Regions from separate parts of the Lysinibacillus sp. NPDC056232 genome, predicted to be linked through region 1. Evidence: a T-box and tRNA genes for the amino acid it is inferred to sense, from the RefSeq annotation. Region 1 holds a T-box; the other regions hold tRNA genes.
The links. A T-box is a leader RNA that pairs with one kind of tRNA and senses whether it is charged. The one in region 1 lies ahead of argS (arginine--tRNA ligase), so its partner is inferred to be a tRNA-Arg.
Positions count from the first base shown of each region.

Region 2: it has a tRNA-Arg gene. The T-box ahead of argS (arginine--tRNA ligase) is inferred to sense a tRNA for this amino acid. The anticodon was not compared.
Region 3: it has a tRNA-Arg gene. The T-box ahead of argS (arginine--tRNA ligase) is inferred to sense a tRNA for this amino acid. The anticodon was not compared.

Region 1 covers NZ_JBHJTF010000016.1:3,203-9,646, reverse strand. Annotated here, with positions in the region: gene ACFCYJ_RS13335 (FAD-dependent oxidoreductase) at 626-2,512, shown strand; T-box leader at 2,857-3,077, shown strand; gene argS (arginine--tRNA ligase) at 3,128-4,801, shown strand; gene ACFCYJ_RS13325 (MFS transporter) at 4,973-6,145, shown strand; gene ACFCYJ_RS13320 (DUF6434 domain-containing protein) at 6,263-6,444, shown strand, end outside.
Region 2 covers NZ_JBHJTF010000076.1:307-6,750, reverse strand. Annotated here, with positions in the region: gene ACFCYJ_RS26970 (DMT family transporter) at 1-625, opposite strand, end outside; gene ACFCYJ_RS26965 (aminotransferase-like domain-containing protein) at 757-2,133, shown strand; gene ACFCYJ_RS26960 (TPM domain-containing protein) at 2,487-3,254, opposite strand; gene ACFCYJ_RS26955 (LemA family protein) at 3,251-3,832, opposite strand; gene ACFCYJ_RS26950 (spore coat protein) at 4,044-4,658, shown strand; partial or broken gene ACFCYJ_RS26945 (peptide ABC transporter ATP-binding protein) at 4,719-4,877, opposite strand; tRNA gene ACFCYJ_RS26940 (tRNA-Arg) at 5,170-5,244, opposite strand; gene ACFCYJ_RS26935 (hypothetical protein) at 5,578-5,712, shown strand; gene clpP (ATP-dependent Clp endopeptidase proteolytic subunit ClpP) at 5,863-6,444, shown strand.
Region 3 covers NZ_JBHJTF010000023.1:56,988-63,431, reverse strand. Annotated here, with positions in the region: gene ACFCYJ_RS16870 (DEAD/DEAH box helicase) at 1-1,956, opposite strand, end outside; tRNA gene ACFCYJ_RS16865 (tRNA-Arg) at 2,772-2,845, opposite strand; gene ACFCYJ_RS16860 (hypothetical protein) at 3,215-3,373, shown strand; gene ACFCYJ_RS16855 (hypothetical protein) at 3,621-3,743, shown strand; gene ACFCYJ_RS16850 (hypothetical protein) at 3,920-4,132, shown strand; gene ACFCYJ_RS16845 (YqjF family protein) at 4,135-4,833, opposite strand; gene ACFCYJ_RS16840 (DUF2639 domain-containing protein) at 4,895-5,068, opposite strand; gene ACFCYJ_RS16835 (hypothetical protein) at 5,202-5,558, opposite strand; gene ACFCYJ_RS16830 (protein adenylyltransferase SelO) at 5,833-6,444, opposite strand, start outside.

The sequences.
Region 1 (6,444 bases):
GGTTTAATTGCTTGCCGACAAAATAATGACAAGAAGGTTGATAATGTAACGTTTAATACAGAAAACTTGGAAACGAAAACTGAGGCCCTATTGTAGTTTAATTTTTGATCATCATAAAACAATCATAAAGACCTACGACAATTTTATAGGTTCTAGTTGCTTCATTGCTACAATATCGCTAGAATGATTATGTATCTTTTTGTTTTATGTTATACATACATATTTATTGTTTCTTATGCTTTAAATGCATTTGAAAAGTTCTTAAAGTTGATATTCTGCTATTCCAACTCCAACGTTTCACCTCTACGAATATCAGTATAGGTAACTGTCAGTAGAAGACTATTTTCATTATATTTTCATGTCGCACCGTCCAGAAATGTGCTACCACTTGTTATAGGAAATAATAAACTTTGAATTGTTTTAGAGGGATTCTATTTTCCTATTGCATGAAAAATTATTTTGAAGAGTACCTAGACTGTAACGACCTACTAGGTTTGCTACGAACTCATGTTGAAATGTAAAACCGTTAATAACTATATAAATATGTCATGTCAACTTTTTTAAGAGATGAGCATGATTAAAAACAAGAAATACAGATGGGAATTTTATCAATTGGAGGTATGTTATGGGTAAGGGCTTGGTAAGATCAGCCATTTTAATAGTAGTCATTGTACTAGGAATAGGAAGCTATTATTTTATATCAGATATTAGAAGTGAAATGGCACATAAAAAACTTTTGGAAACCTATGAAAAGCCAATTCCAAATGAAACTATATATGAAGAATATGATGTAATTGTCATTGGTGGAGAACCAGAAGGGGTTGCTGCTGCATTATCAGCAGCTCGTAACGGTGCAAAAACACTGCTAGTCGAAAAGCGTGAGGAATTAGGAGGGCTATTTACGTATGGAATGCTCAATTTCCTTGATATACCTCGAAATGACGCTAAACGACCGGTCAGTATGGGTATTTTTAAAGAATGGCACGACCTTGTTAGAGGGAAAGATGCATTTGGAATTTTAGATGCTAAGGCTGCCTTTAAAAAGCTTGTCGATGAAGAACCAAATTTAACGCTTTCTGCACAAACAGAAGTCGTAAATGCCAATCTTGATAAGAATCAGCTAACATCAGTGAAATTAAAAAATAAATATGGCACGTATGTTGTGAAAGGCAAGGCATTCATTGATGCTACACAGGACGCTGATTTTGCTGCAATGTCAAAAGTTCCTTTTTTCATGGGTGGAGAAGATATTGGCATCAAGGATAAAAGAATGGCTGTTACCTTGATGATTCATTTGAAAAATGTTGATTGGGCTGAGGTGAAGAAAGCAGCAAACTCAAATACTTTTGGTGGTGCTCACCTGAATGATTCAGTTATGTGGGGGTTTACAAAACTTCATGATGACTATAAGCCAGTACAAGAAGGTACGAGATTACGAGGCTTGAATTTAGCAAAAGTAGATGATGAATATTACATTAATGCTTTACAAATTTTTGGAATTGATGGTTTGAATGAAGGTTCAAAACAAGAAGCGATTGAAAAAGGAAAGAAAGAGACAGACTATATTTTACAATATTTGAAAAAGAAGTTTCCTGGCTTTAAACATGCAGAAGTTGTGAGCTATCCGGAGGAACTATACGTCCGCGAAACAAGACATATTTGGGCAGAATACCAATTACCGATGTCCGATGTTTGGAAGAATAGTGATCATTGGGATAGCATTGGCTTAGCTGCGTACCCAGTTGATGTACAAGCGCAAACGCCTCACGATTATGGATACGTTATTTCGGCTCCAAATCAATATGCCATTCCTTTCCGTTCTTTAGTGCCTAAAGAAATCGATGGCTTGCTTGTAGTGGGTCGTTCTGCAGGGTATTCATCGCTTGCAGCGGGAAGTGCACGTGTCGTTCCAACGGGTATGGTGACTGGACAAGCAGCAGGAGCAGCAGCAGCATTAGCGATTAAAGATGACGTAACCTTTAGAGCAATGAGCAAGAACAAAGAGCTTATCAATACCTTAAGGGAAGATTTAAAAAAACAAGGGGCTTCTGTAGATCCTTTTAATATGGATTATCCATATAAAGGTGAATGGTATGATAAATCCATTCAAACATTAATCAATTACGGCCTCGTAGTTGGTGGTTATTCGAATGACTTACATGTTGAAGATTCAGCAACAAAGATTAAGTTTGCGAAAATGCTAAAAGAGGGCATTCAACGTGTTAGTCCAGAGAAGATGAAAGCACTAGGCGATAAGCTAGATACCGTTATCTATAAAGTAGCTAAAAAAGAAAAAAGCCCAATTACAAGAGATGAAGTTGCAGAATTCTTGACGGAAGTATTAGTAGGCAAGTCAAGTGATAACAATTGGGATTTATTGATTGAAAAAGGGGTTATCAGTGAAAAATTAGCAAAAAGATTTACTGAAAACAAGGAACTAAAATTAAAAGAGATGTATGCCATTATGGCTGATGTCATCCATTATGAAGAAAAAGAACATTCCCACTTGTGAGGAATGTTCTTTTTCCTTAAGTTATAGGCATTAATGATGTAGATGAGAATCAAAGCACTGTGAGACCTTGTACCTGAAGTAAGGAAAATTAGTTCAATTAGCAACTGTACCATTATCTTAGATTTTGAATACTGACACTGCATCTTGATTTCCGTTTAGGATGTTAAATTGTCGTCAGTCCTTAGACACACCAACATCCATTGGTACACTTAGAGCTGTACCTGGTGGTGTACTTGTAATGCCCTATCACCGAAAGTGTTCTATTGGAATCGATTCGGTAAATTTAAAATTAAAAGACAGTTGACTTAAAAAAGGAACCGTTATACAATATTTTGAAATTACAGTTAAATTCTAAGATAAAGAGAGTAGTTTATGGAGTTACTGGAAAGCGAATTAGGGATGGTGTGAGCCTAATGCAGATGCCATAAATGAAACGCACTTTGGAGAAGATTCTCGAATTAGTAGTAGAGAATATCGGGGAGTCACCTCGTTAACAATGGAAAGTGGTCATATTTATATGGCAACTAGAGTGGTACCACGGGATAACTATGCTCTCGTCTCTATATTTAGAGACGGGGGCTTTTTTATTTTTTTCGAATTGAGAGGAGAATGAACATGAATACACAAATCGCGAAAAGCATCGCTGTAGCATTAAACAACGAGCTGTCTGTCAATGAAATTCAAAATTTACTAGAAAAACCGAAAAATTTGGACTTAGGGGATGTGGCATTCCCGTGCTTTACGCTAGCAAAAAAATTAAGAAAGCCCCCTCACACGATCGCATCCGACATAAAAAACAATGTAAACTGTGACTTAATACAAGAGGTTCAAGTAGTAGGTGGGTATGTTAATATATTTTACCGTCAGCCAACGATTACACAGCAAGTCCTTAGTCAAATTGTAAAAGAAAAAAATTTATACGGGGCCAAGCAGGAGTCAAAAGGGAATGTAGTGTTGGATTTTTCTTCACCTAATATAGCGAAGCCTTTTTCTATGGGGCATTTACGTTCTACAGTGATCGGCAATGCTTTGGCAAATATCACCGAGAAAAACGGCTATAAAGCGATTCGCATTAATCATTTGGGTGATTGGGGAACACAATTCGGGAAATTAATCGTTGCCTATCGAAAATGGGGAGATCAAAAAACGATTGAAGCTGCCCCAATAGAGGAACTGCTAAAAATTTATGTGAAGTTCCATGAAGAAGCGGAGCAGGATGATTTACTTAATGAACAGGCACGTACCGCATTTAAAGCATTAGAAGATGGGGATGAAGAGGCGTTAGCTCTTTGGCAATGGTTCAGAGATGCATCACTCGAAGAATTCAAGAACATTTACCAACTGCTTGGCATTGACTTTGATTCATTTACTGGGGAAGCGTTCTACAATGACAAAATGGCTGCTGTTGTTAAAGAGTTGGATGAAAAAGAGCTACTTGTGAAATCTAAGGGGGCTCATGTTGTTGAAATAGACAATATGCCTCCATGCTTAATAACAAAAACTGACGGTGCCACACTCTATGCTACACGTGATTTAGCAGCAGCTTTTTATCGACAACAACAATATGACCCTAAAAAATCATTTTATGTTGTAGGGAATGAACAATCACTTCATTTTAACCAATTATTTAAGGTCATTGAGAAGATGGGATATGTTTGGGCAAAAGATTTGCAGCATGTACCTTTTGGGATGATCCTAAAAGAGGGTAAAAAAATGTCGACGCGTAAAGGCAAGATTGTTCTATTAACAGATGTACTAACAGAGGCAATTGCTACAGCGAAGCGAAATATCGAGGAAAAAAATCCAAATCTAATGCATAAAGATAGCATCGCACAACAGGTAGGTGTGGGAGCGGTCATTTTTAATGATTTAAAAAATGATCGTCTTCATGATATTGAGTTTTCCATTGAGCACATGATGAATTTTGAAGGTGAAACAGGGCCATATATTCAATATACGTATGCTCGTATTGCATCTCTTTTGGAAAAAGCAGATGAACATAGTTACGAGGTATCGCTCGAAGCTTTAGGGGAGCAAGCTTGGCCTGTTATTTTATTACTGGAACAGTTTCCGAAAGTAATTGCTACCGCCTTTGAACAAGCAGATCCATCACAAATTGCTAAATATGCCTTACAATTAGCGCGTCAATTTAATAAATATTATGCGCAAAATAAAGTATTGGTCGATGACAGCCAAAGAAAATCAAGATTAGCATTTTGTCTAAGTGTATCCGTTGTATTAAAAGAATCTTTAGCACTGTTAGGCATTGCAGCACCTAACAATATGTAAGTATGAATAGAGTATCTACGACATGATGCTAGCTACCTCCTGCAAATAGTAATGTCCATGAAATTGACCGTTACTAGAAAAAATGGTAAAAGGATATAGTGGGAATTCAAAGGTCTAGCAAATTTCGTTGAATTTTTAACCGAATAAATAGAGAGAAGGTTTTTAGAAAGAATGGAGAAAAAGCAATGGCGTGTTTCCATGGTACTTGTGGTTGTTTGTATTTTCTTGGTTGCGCTCAATATGCGTCCAGCAGTCACAGGAATAGGACCATTATTTAATGTACTTTTAGAATCACTCCATATATCAAATACAAAAATGAGCTTTTTAACATCTATTCCGGTGTTTTGTATGGGTCTCTTTGCACCATTCGCAGTTCCATTACAAAGAAAACTCGGAACAAAAACAGCTATTACGCTCTTAATAATCATCCTAGCATTAGCAAATGGGCTACGCTTTTTAAAAGAAAGTTATGTACTACTTGTAGTCACAAGCTTTGCGGCAGGATTTGCCATTGCCCTTATTGGACCCATATTAAATGCCTATATCAAGAAAAAATTCCCGACCCGTTTTACTACGGTGGTAGGTATTTATTCATTTGGCATAGGAACAGGGGCAACATTGAGTGCTGCACTAACATTACCATTTTATAATCATTTTCATGAGAGCTGGACGATGGCGCTTGGCAGTTGGGCAATGCTTGCTAGCATTGCTCTTTGCATATGGTTCCTGGTCATCCAAAAACAAGAGCTACCAGAGACAGATGGTTGTACGGAAAAAGTTGCACGAAATCCGTGGAGAAATGTCCGTGCTTGGACCATTTTAATTTACTTTGGCTTACAAACATCTTTATTCTTCTCAATGATGTCTTGGCTAGCACCGATGTTACAGGATAAGGGCTTTTCCCTTGGCGCTGCAAGCTCTATGCTAACATTTATGTCTATTGTACAAATGATTGGGAATATTTTGGTCCCCATACTAATGGAAAAATGGTCGAGTCGAATCGGCTGGCTTTTCACTTTAGGGGTCTTTGGCATTATTGGCTTTGTGTTGTTATGGGTAGGTTCGGGGACTTTGTTATGGATTGCGGTATTCATTATAGGTATCGTATTAAGCGGCTTATTTCCAATCGGTTTATTGTTACCATTGGATGAGGCAAGAAATGACGAAGAGGCAAATAGTTGGTCCTCTATGGTGCTTTCAGGCGGCTTCATGATAAGCGCCATTATCCCTATACTCATCGGTTATTGCTATGATGTGACAGGTAACCATACATTTACCTATACAATTTTTATCACATTAATGCTAGGCATTTTAGCTACGATCCTTTTTCTTAAGAAAAAATAATGTGGAGACATGCGCGAATGTACGCGCATGTTTTTTTAAAGGTTGTTTTCGTGATTGTTTTTACTAAATAGGGACAAATGTTCCGTAATGTAGAGTAAGTAAATATGGAGGTAATTGATGAGACCTAATTTAACGAAAGAATTAAGTATAGAAAGTTTTAACGATTTCTATTGGTTAAAGGAAGAATTACAATCTTTTTGTAGAAATAACGGAATAAGTGCTACTGGTTCTAAAATAGAGATTTCTAATAGGATTGAAATATTTCTACAGACGGGAGAGATTAAAAAGCCTGTCAGAAA
Region 2 (6,444 bases), on a different contig from region 1:
GCAACATCTCAGCTGATACGTTTAGTAACGCTGGAATAATAAGTAAAGGAGTAGCAATTATGATTGCCCACGCGATAACTTGCCAGCTTCCTAATTCTCGTGCTAGCACGCCTCCTTCTGCATAACTAAGTCCGAGTATGATAACAGCAGCCAATAAGGCTAAATCTGCAACATGTAACTGGCCTAGCCCAAGATACGTAGCGTAAATCACTACTGCCAACGCGCCAACTATACTCGATATCCAAAATTTAATGGACGGAATTTCTCCTCCCCTTATCATGGCAAACCCCGCTGTTGCTAAAGGTAAAAGGGCTAATTCCACAGCTCCATGAGAAACTGGCAAACTTGTCATAGCCCAAGAGGTGAGTAAGGGGAATCCTAAAACTGCGCCTAAAGAGACAATAATTAAACTCTTGAATTGACGAGCAGTGGGCAGTTTTTCTTTTTTCACAATCAATACAAGAGTAACTAAAATCGAAGCTACTACTGCTCTTCCTAAGCCAACAATTGTAGTCCCAAAATAGTCTACCGCTACACTTGTTGCAGGTAATGTTAAGCTGAAACAGATGACGCCCACTAAGCCTAATAATAATCCCATTTTTTCCTTCTTATTGTCCTGCACCATTATCAACCCCTTATATTTTTATACAAATCTGTACCATTTGTGCTGGTACAATAAATATTACGAGGAGCTACCGTAAAAATAAACAGAATTTTCAACCATCTGTCCTGGTACAGAATAAGGAGGGCTTTATATTGTATATAAAATATAATGAGATTATTGATGAAATTAAAGATCAGCTAACACAGGGATTACTTATAGCAGGTAGTAAACTTCCTTCAGTACGACAACTTTCCGAAAAATTCTCCTGCAGTAAAAACACCGTTATTAAAGCGTATGATGAGCTAGAAAAAGAGCACTTAATTTTTTCTGTCCCGAAAAGCGGCTATTATGTTGTCAATGAATTTCAAAATCCAGACAGTAAAAATAATATTATTGACTTTTTGTCTGCTGGTCCTGATAAAGACATCATGCCCTACATTGATTTTCAGCACTGTATCAATCAGGCCATTGATACTTATAAAGAAGAATTATTTACTTACACCGATCAACAAGGTCTCTACTCATTACGACTTCAATTAGTGAAGTATTTACAAAACTTACAAGTATTTACCCAACCCGATAGATTATTTGTTGTATCAGGTTCTCAGCAAGCTCTAAATTTATTAGTTTCCATGCCATTTCCGAATGGGAAAAACAATATTTTAATTGAACAACCTACTTATTTTGGTTTTATAGAGTCTGCTAATTTGCAACAAGCGACTACGTTTGGAATTGATTTATCTATGGAGGGGATTGATTTTGATCGTCTAGAATATATTTTTCGAAATAACGATATTAAGTTTTTCTATATTGTTCCGAGGTTTCATAATCCACTTGGACATAGCTATACGAATAAAGAGAAAAAAAGAATTGTTGAATTAGCGGAAAAATACGATGTATATATAGTTGAGGATGACTTTTTAGGGGATTTGGATCCAAATACTAAATCAGATCCATTATTCGCGTACAATCCTTCTGGCAGAGTTATTTATATTAAAAGTTTTTCTAAAGTTTTTCTACCTGGTTTAAGAGTTGCGTCTTTAGTTCTTCCAAAATTAATGAGTAACAATTTTTTACGCTATAAATTTACTGCTGATTTTAATAGTTCTGTTCTTTCTCAAGGAGCATTAGAGATTTATTTAAAAAATGGAATGATGAATAGCCATGTTAAGAAAATAAAAGAGCTGTATTATAGGAAAATGAAACGTCTGCAGGAAGCTTGTGAGTTATTGCTACCAAATAATACGCTTTATACGAAGCCCTCTTCCGGATTCTATCTTACAATCGCTCTCCCTGAGAAAGTGACTACAAAGCAGACTGTCAATTTGTTAAAAGAACAAAGTATTCTTGTAGATGATGCAACTAGAATGTTCCTACCCGAATATAAAAAAGAAAACCTGATTCGATTAAGCATTTCTCAAGTTAAGGAAAATCAAATTCATACTGGAGTAGAAAAACTTGCTCAATGTATCACATTTATTGATAGTAAGAAAAATGATATATATCGAAATAGTTTTCAGCTCTTATAATAGCTATGTCCTGACTACACATTCGGAAGCGGCATAAACAATTTTCAGTATCAATCCTTTAATTAGAGCATCAAAACTAGAAAAAGACTGTGCAAGAAACTTATCTCCTACACAGTCTTCTTTCATATTATTTTTTTAGATGGCTATCTAAGAATTTTAGCATTGCATTGTAGAATTCAATTTTGTTTTCTTCATTTTGAAAACCACGGCCTTTATTATCCTTCACCATGTATTCTACATCGACGTTCTACTTGACTGCTAGTTTCATTGGCAGCGCGTACTTTTCTGGTGAAAATCCCTTTTAAACCAGAAAAAAAGTGAACTACAATGAGTTCACTTTTGAATATAATATATTAAAATTTCCGACTTGCTCCACCACCAGCAGATGAACCTCCTCCGAATCCGCCAAAACCACCGCCTCTAGATCCGCCACTGCCAAAGCCGCCACCAAAACCACCTGGATAACCGCCACGTCGACCTGAACGAGGTCCTCCCCCTCTACCATTGGAAATAAACGTATAAACAACAAGTACTATGATAACGATTAAAATAATCATCCACGTTGGCATTTCTTCATTGTCATCTGTATTTTCAGGCATCTCTCCATCCCAATTGTACTCTTGTGCGACATTTTGAAATACTTCCGCGTACGTTGCTTTAAATGCCTTATCAATATCTCCAGCACTTGCATTTGGATAAAACGCCGAATCTAAAATGCGACCCAACTTGCCATCAGGTAATGCCCCTTCGAGACCTTGACCTACAGCAATAACAACATCATTATTGCCTTCCCCCTGCCCAAACGTTGCTAAAATTAACACACCATTATTTTTCTTGGCATCGCCAATACCCCAAGAGCGAATCATTTTTGTAGCATACATTTTTGGTTCTTGGCCACTAATATTATCTACTGTTACGACCATAATTTCAGCACCTGTACCTTTATCTAGCTGCTCTGAATAATGATTAAGCTCTTCCTTCACGGAGGCAGATAAAACATTGGCAAAATCATGAATATACGTATTTTTCATTGGCGTGGGCATTGCGGCATCTGCCGTTCTAATAGATAAGATAAATATGAAACCAACAATAGCAAGTTGGATCATCAACCGTTTCATCATTGTTTACCTGAACCGCTAAAATCTATAGACGGTGCCTTTTCAGAACCCGCAGCTGCTTTAAAGTATTCCTTCTGTTCGAAACCAAACATCCCCGCAATTAAATTGCCTGGAAAACGTTTGACTGTTTTATTAAAAGTCTGCACTTCATTGTTGTAGTCTTCTCGGGCAACAGCTAAGCGGTTTTCTGTCCCCGCTAATTCATCCATTAATTGACGGAAATTTGCATCTGCCTTTAAATTTGGATAATTTTCTACGACTACTAGCAATCGACTAAGTGCTCCGTTTAATGCATCATTGGCAACCGCTTGCTCCTTTGGACTTTGTGCACTTCCCATTTGTGCGCGTGCCTCTGTAATGCTAGCGATAACTTCTTTTTCATGATTGGCATATCCTTTTACAGATTCTACCAAGTTCGGAATCAAATCGTAGCGACGTTGCAGCTGATTTTCAACCTGAGCCCATTTCGAATCAACGCTTTCCTCGGCCGTTACAAGACTATTGTATTTTGGAATAAATAGTAAGGCCAATACAACTAAAATAATAACGATAATCCCGATAGGTCCAAATAATCTTTTCAATTTAAAACCACCTTCGCCTTCTTTTAGCTATCACTTAAAAACAGAAATACTATTTATTTTGGTGATGAGCCTTTCTTTTCCTTACCACTAATGTGCAACAAATAAACATCTCTATTCTACATATATGCAAATGCATTAATACCGTATGAAATTTATCTAACGTGCCATACTTAATACTGTAACAAACTATGATATTTAGGAGGCGCTTTTTTTGACACAATCGTTTCATAACGAATCATCAAGCCAAACATCAACCAACCAACAACAAAGCCTAAATCATGGTGGACATGAACAAATGGACTTGCATGAAACAATCGGTGCAATCATTGCTGGTATGAATCAATCCATTGTTTTACGTCCACATGTTAAGGACACAGAGTTGCTTAGCATTTTGGATAGCCAATATAATTTCACATTAGGTATGTATAACACTATTGTGGAATCTTATAACACAGGTCATGATCCGTCTGTTCCTACAGGTCGCTATCAAATGCAGACAGGAAATAATTTCAAATACGGAATAAACCCTGGCCAACCTAAAAAGCCTATGCAAAATGCAAGTGAACTCAACGATGAAGCCATTTCTGGCTTCTTACTTGGGGCTCAAAAAGGTGTAGCAAAAGGTATGACTGCAGCAGCAACAGAAACTACAAACCCAGTTGTCCGACGTGTTATTGCAGATAGTATTCCCAACTGTATTGAAATGGCATACGAATTATCTATTTACCAAAATATGCATGGCTACTATCAAGTACCTCAGTTTTCTCAACAAGATATGCATACAATGCTTAATGCATACGGCACTACAACAAACCCCCTTCATTAATTATAAAAAAACAAAAGCAGTCCCCTTTGTGGTGCATTATCACAGAGGGGCTGCTTTTGTTTAATGAGCTATAAAGCTTTTCGGGTTTTGCGGATTACCAAAGATATCTCTCGGCGGTCCTTCTTCGACCACATACCACCATCCACGAAAGACAACACGATCTACAACTTCACAGGCAAAGCCCATTTCATGTGTTACCACGATCATGGTTATACCTTCGTCTTCAAAAAACAGACTAAATAAATGAAAATATCGTTTGATGCAAAAAAAAAGAATCCCCTCAGATAGGATTCTTTCTTTCGACTAGTATAACTAGTCTTCACGTACAGTATGTTCACTAAAAAATAATTTGGAGTTGTTGCTTTTTTGAAGGTTTGAAAGGAACAAATGCGGGAATAATGCCTATTAGGCAACATTCCCATTATTTACCCTCTCTTTTCCCCACTAAGCAGGCTGCTAAACTACTTATTAGGAGAATTTGGGTTATAAAAGTATATCAAAATCAGTAAAATGGCGCCCTCGGAGGGAATCGAACCCCCAGTGCAAGAACCGGAATCTTACGTGTTATCCATTACACCACGAGGGCAATTGAACACAAAAAAAAAGTACCCACTAGGCTTTACGAAAAGCAAGATGTAGATAATCCTCATTGGAAGCATACCTGACAAAATAGTGTACTGTACTTTAACTTATGACCTTATCAATTATACAAACGTATTGCTCATAATTCAACTATAGAATGTAAAACATTTAAACTTTTTTTATTTTCATTCAGTTAGTGTCAAAATACCTATTAATTGAAAATACAGCCTACAGCGTATGTCACGCATTAGAAAGGAATTTTTGTGCGGGCACAATTCAAAATCTTGACGCATTGTTTACCTGCGCGAAAGCGAAGCGGCAGCAACAAATGTTTTCTGTGCGAAAGCGAAACGACAGCAACAAATGTTTTCTGTGCGAAAGCGAAGCGACAGCAACAAATGTTTTCTGTGCGAAAGCGAAGCGACAGCAACAAATGTTTTCTGTGCGAAAGCGAAGCGACAGTAACAATTAAGCCAAGGCGAATTTTTTTAATTTATTTCACTTTAACAGGGTTAATATTTGACCTTCCCTGACTATAATGTGTATGATAAGTATACAGCTGAACTACAATGGAAGTTTTCAGCAAAGTATTCGAATTTAGTTTTTTTAAGGAGGATTTAACATGAATTTAATTCCTACAGTTATTGAACAAACAAGTCGTGGCGAACGTGCGTATGACATCTATTCACGACTACTAAAAGACCGTATTATCCTTTTAGGAAGTGCAATTGACGACAACGTTGCTAACTCAATTGTTGCTCAACTTCTATTCCTACAAGCAGAAGATCCAGATAAAGATATCTTTCTTTATATTAACTCACCAGGCGGATCAATCACTGCTGGTATGGCAATTTATGACACAATGCAAATTATCAAGCCACAAGTACAAACAATTTGTATTGGTATGGCAGCATCTATGGGCGCTTTCCTACTTGCTGCTGGTGAACCTGGTAAACGTTTCGCATTACCGAATGCTGAAGTAATGATTCACCAACCTCTTGGCGGTGCACAAGGTCAGGCAACTGAAATCGAAATCGCTGCAAAACGTATTTTATTCTTACGTGAAAAATTAAACGGTATTTTATCGGAGCGCACAGGTCAACCACTTGAAGTCATTGCAAGAGATACAGACCGCGATAACTTCATGACTGCAGAGCGTGCAAAAGAATACGGCTTAATCGACCAAATCATGGAACGTAAATAA
Region 3 (6,444 bases), on a different contig from region 1:
TTCTAATTGAGCTAAGGTTGGAATATTAAACTCCAAAGTATACTCATTCCTAATACATTTATTTGCCTCGTTTATTAAAATACCCATATTATTTCCTACTCCACAAATCTTAACCCATCCTCTTGAACGAGTAATTGCAGTAAATAAGATATTTCTTAATTTAATCATTTCTGCTCCTGAAGCACAAAAATCAGAATTTAATATATAAACCTTTGGTGCCTCATTACCTTTAGCCCTAAAGATACTTGAACAAGTTACCGTATCGTCTTCTCTAAATGTATCTCTATCAGTTGTCACACCTGCTAAAAGGGAATTAATACCTTTAGAATTTAAATATTTTCTAAATTCCATGTACTCTGATTTAGCATGATAAGCATCAGGAAAAACAACTAAAATATCATCATAATCTAATTCTTCATCTTCAATATCTTTTTCTATTTGTTCAGATACCCAACGATATTGTTCAAATTTAGAATTGAACATTTTCATTTCTAAAGCTTCATCTGGGGTTATTAAAACATCAAAATATTCAGGGGATGATTCGTCTTTACGTTTTAAAGTTACATTATCCCCATACCCTAAATTACCTGAAACTTTCCGATATCCTATATCTGTCCATAACTCTAGGTCTCTGAAGAATTGAACAACACCACCATCTCTGTATATACCGAACCCCAAAGCATGTGCCATAGTAAGAGCCCATCTAGTGTTTCTATAACATACAGGTAATGCAATATCCCTTTGGGCAGAATTCCTAATATTATCTATATTAACTCTAGGATTTCCATCCCTATCAGTACCAAATAAATCTTTGACATCAGGCATTGTATCATTTGTTAAATTTTGCAACTCATCATAAGCGAATACTATTCGTTTAGGATCTTTAGTTATTTCATAGCATAATTTAAAAAAGCCTGAAGGCATATCTTGGGCTTCATCAATTAATACAGCATCATATACGGCTGGATACTTTTCTGGCATTGTATTTAATAATTCAATACATATTCCTTCAAATGCATGATCTCTACCATATTTAGCTTTAGCATTATTAAATGTTATTGGAGTAATATTCAGAGTATTAGCAATTGTAGAATATACGCCCTTTTCACTATCTGTCCCCCAGGCATGTATGATGTGCAATTTTTTAAAATTTGGTTCATGGCCTAAAAATTCAAAAGAAAACTTAGTAATTAAATCTTTAAACTGTTGTCCAAGTGATCTTGTGTAATATGTAACTACAATATCCCAATCTTGATTTTGAGCGTGTAAATAAGCTGCTTTTAAAGCTAAAACAATTGTTTTCCCAGAACCAGCTAATCCCCTAACACGTTGTGGGCCTTCTGGAACTTCAAAAGCTGCTTTCTTTTGCCAAACGTCTAAATTAGCAATTTCTTTTTCAATCTCTTTGATTTTCGAACCTAATGAATTACTTTTAGATACATTTTCTCTATCTTTTCTCGGTTTCATTGAAGAGATTTTATGTAAAGCTTCTTGTAATTTTTCAAATAGACTTACATCAAATTCCGGTAATTCCTCCATCTGCGTCTTAAGACTATCAGGTGAAACAAAATAATAGGTTTCTCCTTCAAAATTTTTCTCATATGAAATTTCATCTGATGTAGGAAAAAAAGTTATAACATTCGGTTCAAAAGCTAAATTTCTCCCTTTTCGCAATGAATTATATTGTTTAAGTGTGTTGTCCAACTGGAAATACATTTTATCATGTCGATCGTATATATCTATTGATGATTCTCCAGCAAATACAAAAGCCGTCAATCCATATTGTTTACTAACTAACAGTGCATCCACTGTTACTACTTCTTTATCTGCTGCTCTTAATAAATAATTTAAAAACAAAGATCCGTCAATATCATTGGATAATTTTTCGATTTCACTAACTAACAGTTCTGTTGCTCTTGGGTTAGTTATTTTACCACGTACTACATCTATAGCCATATGAACCTCTCCTCTTATAACATTGGATTTTTAAACGCCTTTTTTAGGCAACTTGTTAAATACGCTTACCTTACTTTTTAGAATGTTATCAACTCAAATTGTACATTAAATTTACTGATCGTGCAGGTAAATTACTGATAAAAAATCACCAAGTTGAACTGGCTACACTAAGTTTAAAAAAATAAGGGCTAATACACTTAGACTACAAACTATAAGGTGCGTGCTACTCGCCACGTCAAAATTGAACTTTTCCACCTGAATTCAAATTACAATATGTGTATGAAGTGGTCAGTTAATAGAAAAAAGTAGTTCAACAAGCCTTATTTAAAGCACTGGAACAAGTCTCTATCCAAAAGAAGTAATTAAAATCGAAGTACAGATACAAAAGAAATGAACGGCATAGAATATCATACCAACCGAAGATCCTAAAAATCTTATTGTTCTCTCTCGAATCACCCGATTCTCTTTTCATCTCATTGTAATATTGTGTCGTAATAAACACGCAACGCAACAATAACTTCTACTTGTTCCCATATTTTTTTCGAACTTCGACCGCTTAAAAATGCCTTTGATTCCTATTTGCTATTTTCTATTCATTACTGTTACTCAAATTATATATCTTAATTAAAGGCTACCATCCTTACTTCTCTGAAAAAATCAGGGGAGCTCGATTCAGAACAGACACGTAGCGTCCTTGCACTACATTTTCTATCCTTTTCTAACGTATTCTCAAAAAAGCGCCTCAAACCCTTGATATTAAAGGGTTTGAGGCGCTTTTTTTGTTGGTTCAGACTCGTTCTATCTGAACCTCTAGACGTCCCAGGAGGGATTCGAACCCCCGACCGACGGCTTAGAAGGCCGTTGCTCTATCCTGCTGAGCTACTGAGACATAATTTTATTTTATATAGTCCATATCAAGGACAATATTTATTATATGTGCTTTTTATGATAAAGTCAACATTAATTTTACTAAGAAGGCAAGGTTTGCCTCATTATTAATATTATATGATTTCCTGTACCCCATTATGCCAATTCCCAGCTCTTCTTTTGCTAAAATAATAAAAAGCAAAAAACTGTAGGAAGCTAACATGTTTAAAGATTTAGTAGTCGACGGAACTTGCGGTGCATAAGGGATTGGTAAAGTCATTGTGCTAGCGTATGCCAGAAATAATGCCCATGTAGTTATTGCCAAAGTAAATAAAGAATTAGGGCTGCAATTAGGGTAAAGATTTATTGAAGCATAGTCATTCTGTTCTTTTTGTACAAGCAGATTACGAAAGAACAGGACATCGTTTCTTTAATGCAAAAAATTGTTGATCATTTTGATACTATTCATATTTTAATTAATAATGCGGGTAAATTTCAACATAAATCTTTTTATGGTGGGATGACTAAAAAAATGATGTATGAAGAATAGCCATATTCACCCCTTTCATAAAATTGTTCTTTCATATACAGAAATACCTCGGAGTATTCTACATTAGGTAGAAAATTAGAAGGCGTGGAAATACATTGTACCCATATTCAAATGGAAAATACGTAAGTCCCTTAAGCCAGCTCTATAATGCCTCTTACACACAGTATACTGCACCTATTCGCCATTTTTACAGCCGCAGAAAGATTATCTTCGCTGTATCAGTAGGGCTGAAGCAGATTTTATGGCAATGAATCGTATATTATGGATGGAGCATGTCAATTGGACGAGGATGACAATTATAAGTATTGTCTTTGGCTTACCTGATTTGCCCTTTGTGCAAGAACGACTGTACAAAATGCGACGGACTTAGGCAATTGTCTACGTCCATTTTACGGCGATCAAATTGCTGATCGCTATGCTGAGCTGATTAAAGAACATCTTCTTATTGCTGCGCAGCTAGTAACTGCAGCTGCCAAAGGAGATGCAGCAACAGCGGATGCAAAGGAAAAGGAATGGTATCGTAATGCTGACGACATTGCCATATTTTTGAATAGTATTAATCCATACTTGAGTGTTGAGGAAGTACAAAAAATGTTCTATACACATTTAGCTTTAACAAAAAAAGAAGCCGTGACTATGATTCAGAAAAACTATCAAGAGGATATTCAAGTTTTTGATGACATTGAAGCAGAGGCACTTGCTATGTCGGATATGATTGCAAGCGCCATTGTGATGCAATTTTGTTATCTCTTTTATTAACGTTAATAAATCTTTTTGTTTTCCAAAATTGGTGAAAAAATTTTTGCCTTTTTACTCTTCGAATAATGGGCAATGGGTTGAATGCCCTGTATAGATTCCTTCACAAATGGAGCTAGTGTGTTGCTTTCAATGTGAAAATGGACTCGCTGCAGCTGCCATGGCATATGATCTATATCTATGCGAAATAGAGAGCTCTTCCATTTTGACCAAGAGTGATAACGTTCCACTAACCATTTATCAAAGGTAGAACTACTTATTTCACTGGCAATCGGTTGATATGAAATTTTCAACCTTTCATCCGGTGCACCGTGATATAAACTTGTAAACGAAAAATGGTTCTCTTTTTGTTTTATAGATATTTTTGAATGGCGATATGATAAACCGCCCTTTGTAGCTAGTTGAACAATAAAATGATTCGTAACATCTAAGTTAAAGAAATAGATACCTTTCATGCCGTTATATGTAACATATGTCCGGACATTAAGCTGCAAATGGGAACCTACTCCTGGTAATGGTGGTAGAAATTTCAGTCGTTGTCCTTTTACTTTAAAAAGGACAGCACTAAGCCAAGCGTTATTTTCATAGAGATCCAGTTGTAACTCTTGCGGAATGTATTGCTCTAAATCCTTAGTTGGTACTGGCCAGTGTAAAAATAACACATCTTGCCAAATCTGCGTCAAAACCCATGATTTACTCCACATAAAATAACTCCTTTCTGTAGTTAAATTCTTTCCTACAAAGGAGTTATTCAAACGAACATGACTATTTTTGTTCTGAATCCAACGTTTCATTTTCAACATATCGATAATATAAATTGCGCAGTTCGGATTCTTTATAATTGCCTAAATGACTTTTAAATTGTGGATGCACCAAAATACCATGATCTCGAAGTTGCTTCACAAACCACCCTTTTGAATACTTATGCACTGTACACATTCTCCTTCACTAATACTCTTACATAGCGTATGCTCAGGATTTTATGTAGTGACAATTTTTTCAAAATAAAAAAACGAAGAAATTATCCTTCGTTTCATGTATTGAAAAACTATTACGTAGATGAAATAAAGTATCATTTAATTTGGCCCTTCTGCAAAGCGAGGGGTTGATTTCCGTTCCGACTGGGCGCTTTGTTGTTGCTGTCGCTACGCTTTCGCACAGATAAAACAATTGTTGCTGTCGCTTCGCTTTCGCACAGATAAAACAATTGTTGCTGTCGCTTCGCTTTCGCACAGATAAAACAATTGTTGCTGTCGCTACGCTTTCGCACAGATAAAACAATTGCTGACGCTTCGCTTTCGCACAGGGCAAAGCTTCCTGGGGGCGTCCGATGAGCCGCTTCGCTTCGCTGCAGGGTCTCGGGCCAACAGATGTTTTTTGCGCGAAAGCGTAGTGCTAACGTAGCGGCAGCAGCACCGATGTTGGTCAAGGCGTTACCACAGGACGTGATGCTTTTAGCCTTCGTTCCTCTAAATCGCTAATCCCCAAGGAGTCGTCCAGTCTCCACTCCAATCAACCGCTTCACTAAGCATGTCCCTTCTGGCACGTACTCAAATTTATCGTGATAAAAAGAAACATCAATAAGATGCATTTTTGTGCGAAAGCAAAGCGTTCAGCGATATTGTTTATCTGTGCCCGGAAATTACCTTCGATTAAAGCTCCTCAACACTAACAAAAATTTCCTTGGCAATTATACTTTCAACTTATGTGCCACAAAACGTTCGATATGGTTGGTTAGATGGTGTTGGTAATGTTGCATATTCCTGCTGCTCCTTACAATGCGCAAAAGGTTGAGCAAGAGCTTCTAGTAATCGCTCCATTACGCTATAGTCTTCCTGTTCAACAGCAGCCTCTAATGCTTCTTCCACACGGTGATTTCTTGGAATTACTGCTGGATTATGCTCACGCATTAATTGTTGAGACATGTCTTTTGTTTCTTGTTGTCTTTCTAGTCTTGCAAGCCAATTCTTATGCCATTCTTTAAATTCATTTGTACTAAATAACGTTGAGTCATCAAATTTATTAAAGGTTAATGCGATAAATGTATTCGTATAGTCTGCTTGATGTTGCTGCATTAACTTTAGAAGCTCTTCAATTAGTGCCATGTCCTGATCTTCTTCGTCAAATATCCCAAGCTTTGCTCGCATACCTGCTAACCAGTTTGCATAATACAATTGAGGATATTGCTTTAGAGCCTCTTGAGCTAAATGTATAGCATCTTCCTCATTTTCGTGGATTAACGGTATTAATGATTCGGCAAATCGTGTTAAATTCCATCCTCCGATATTAGGCTGGTTACCATATGCATAACGTCC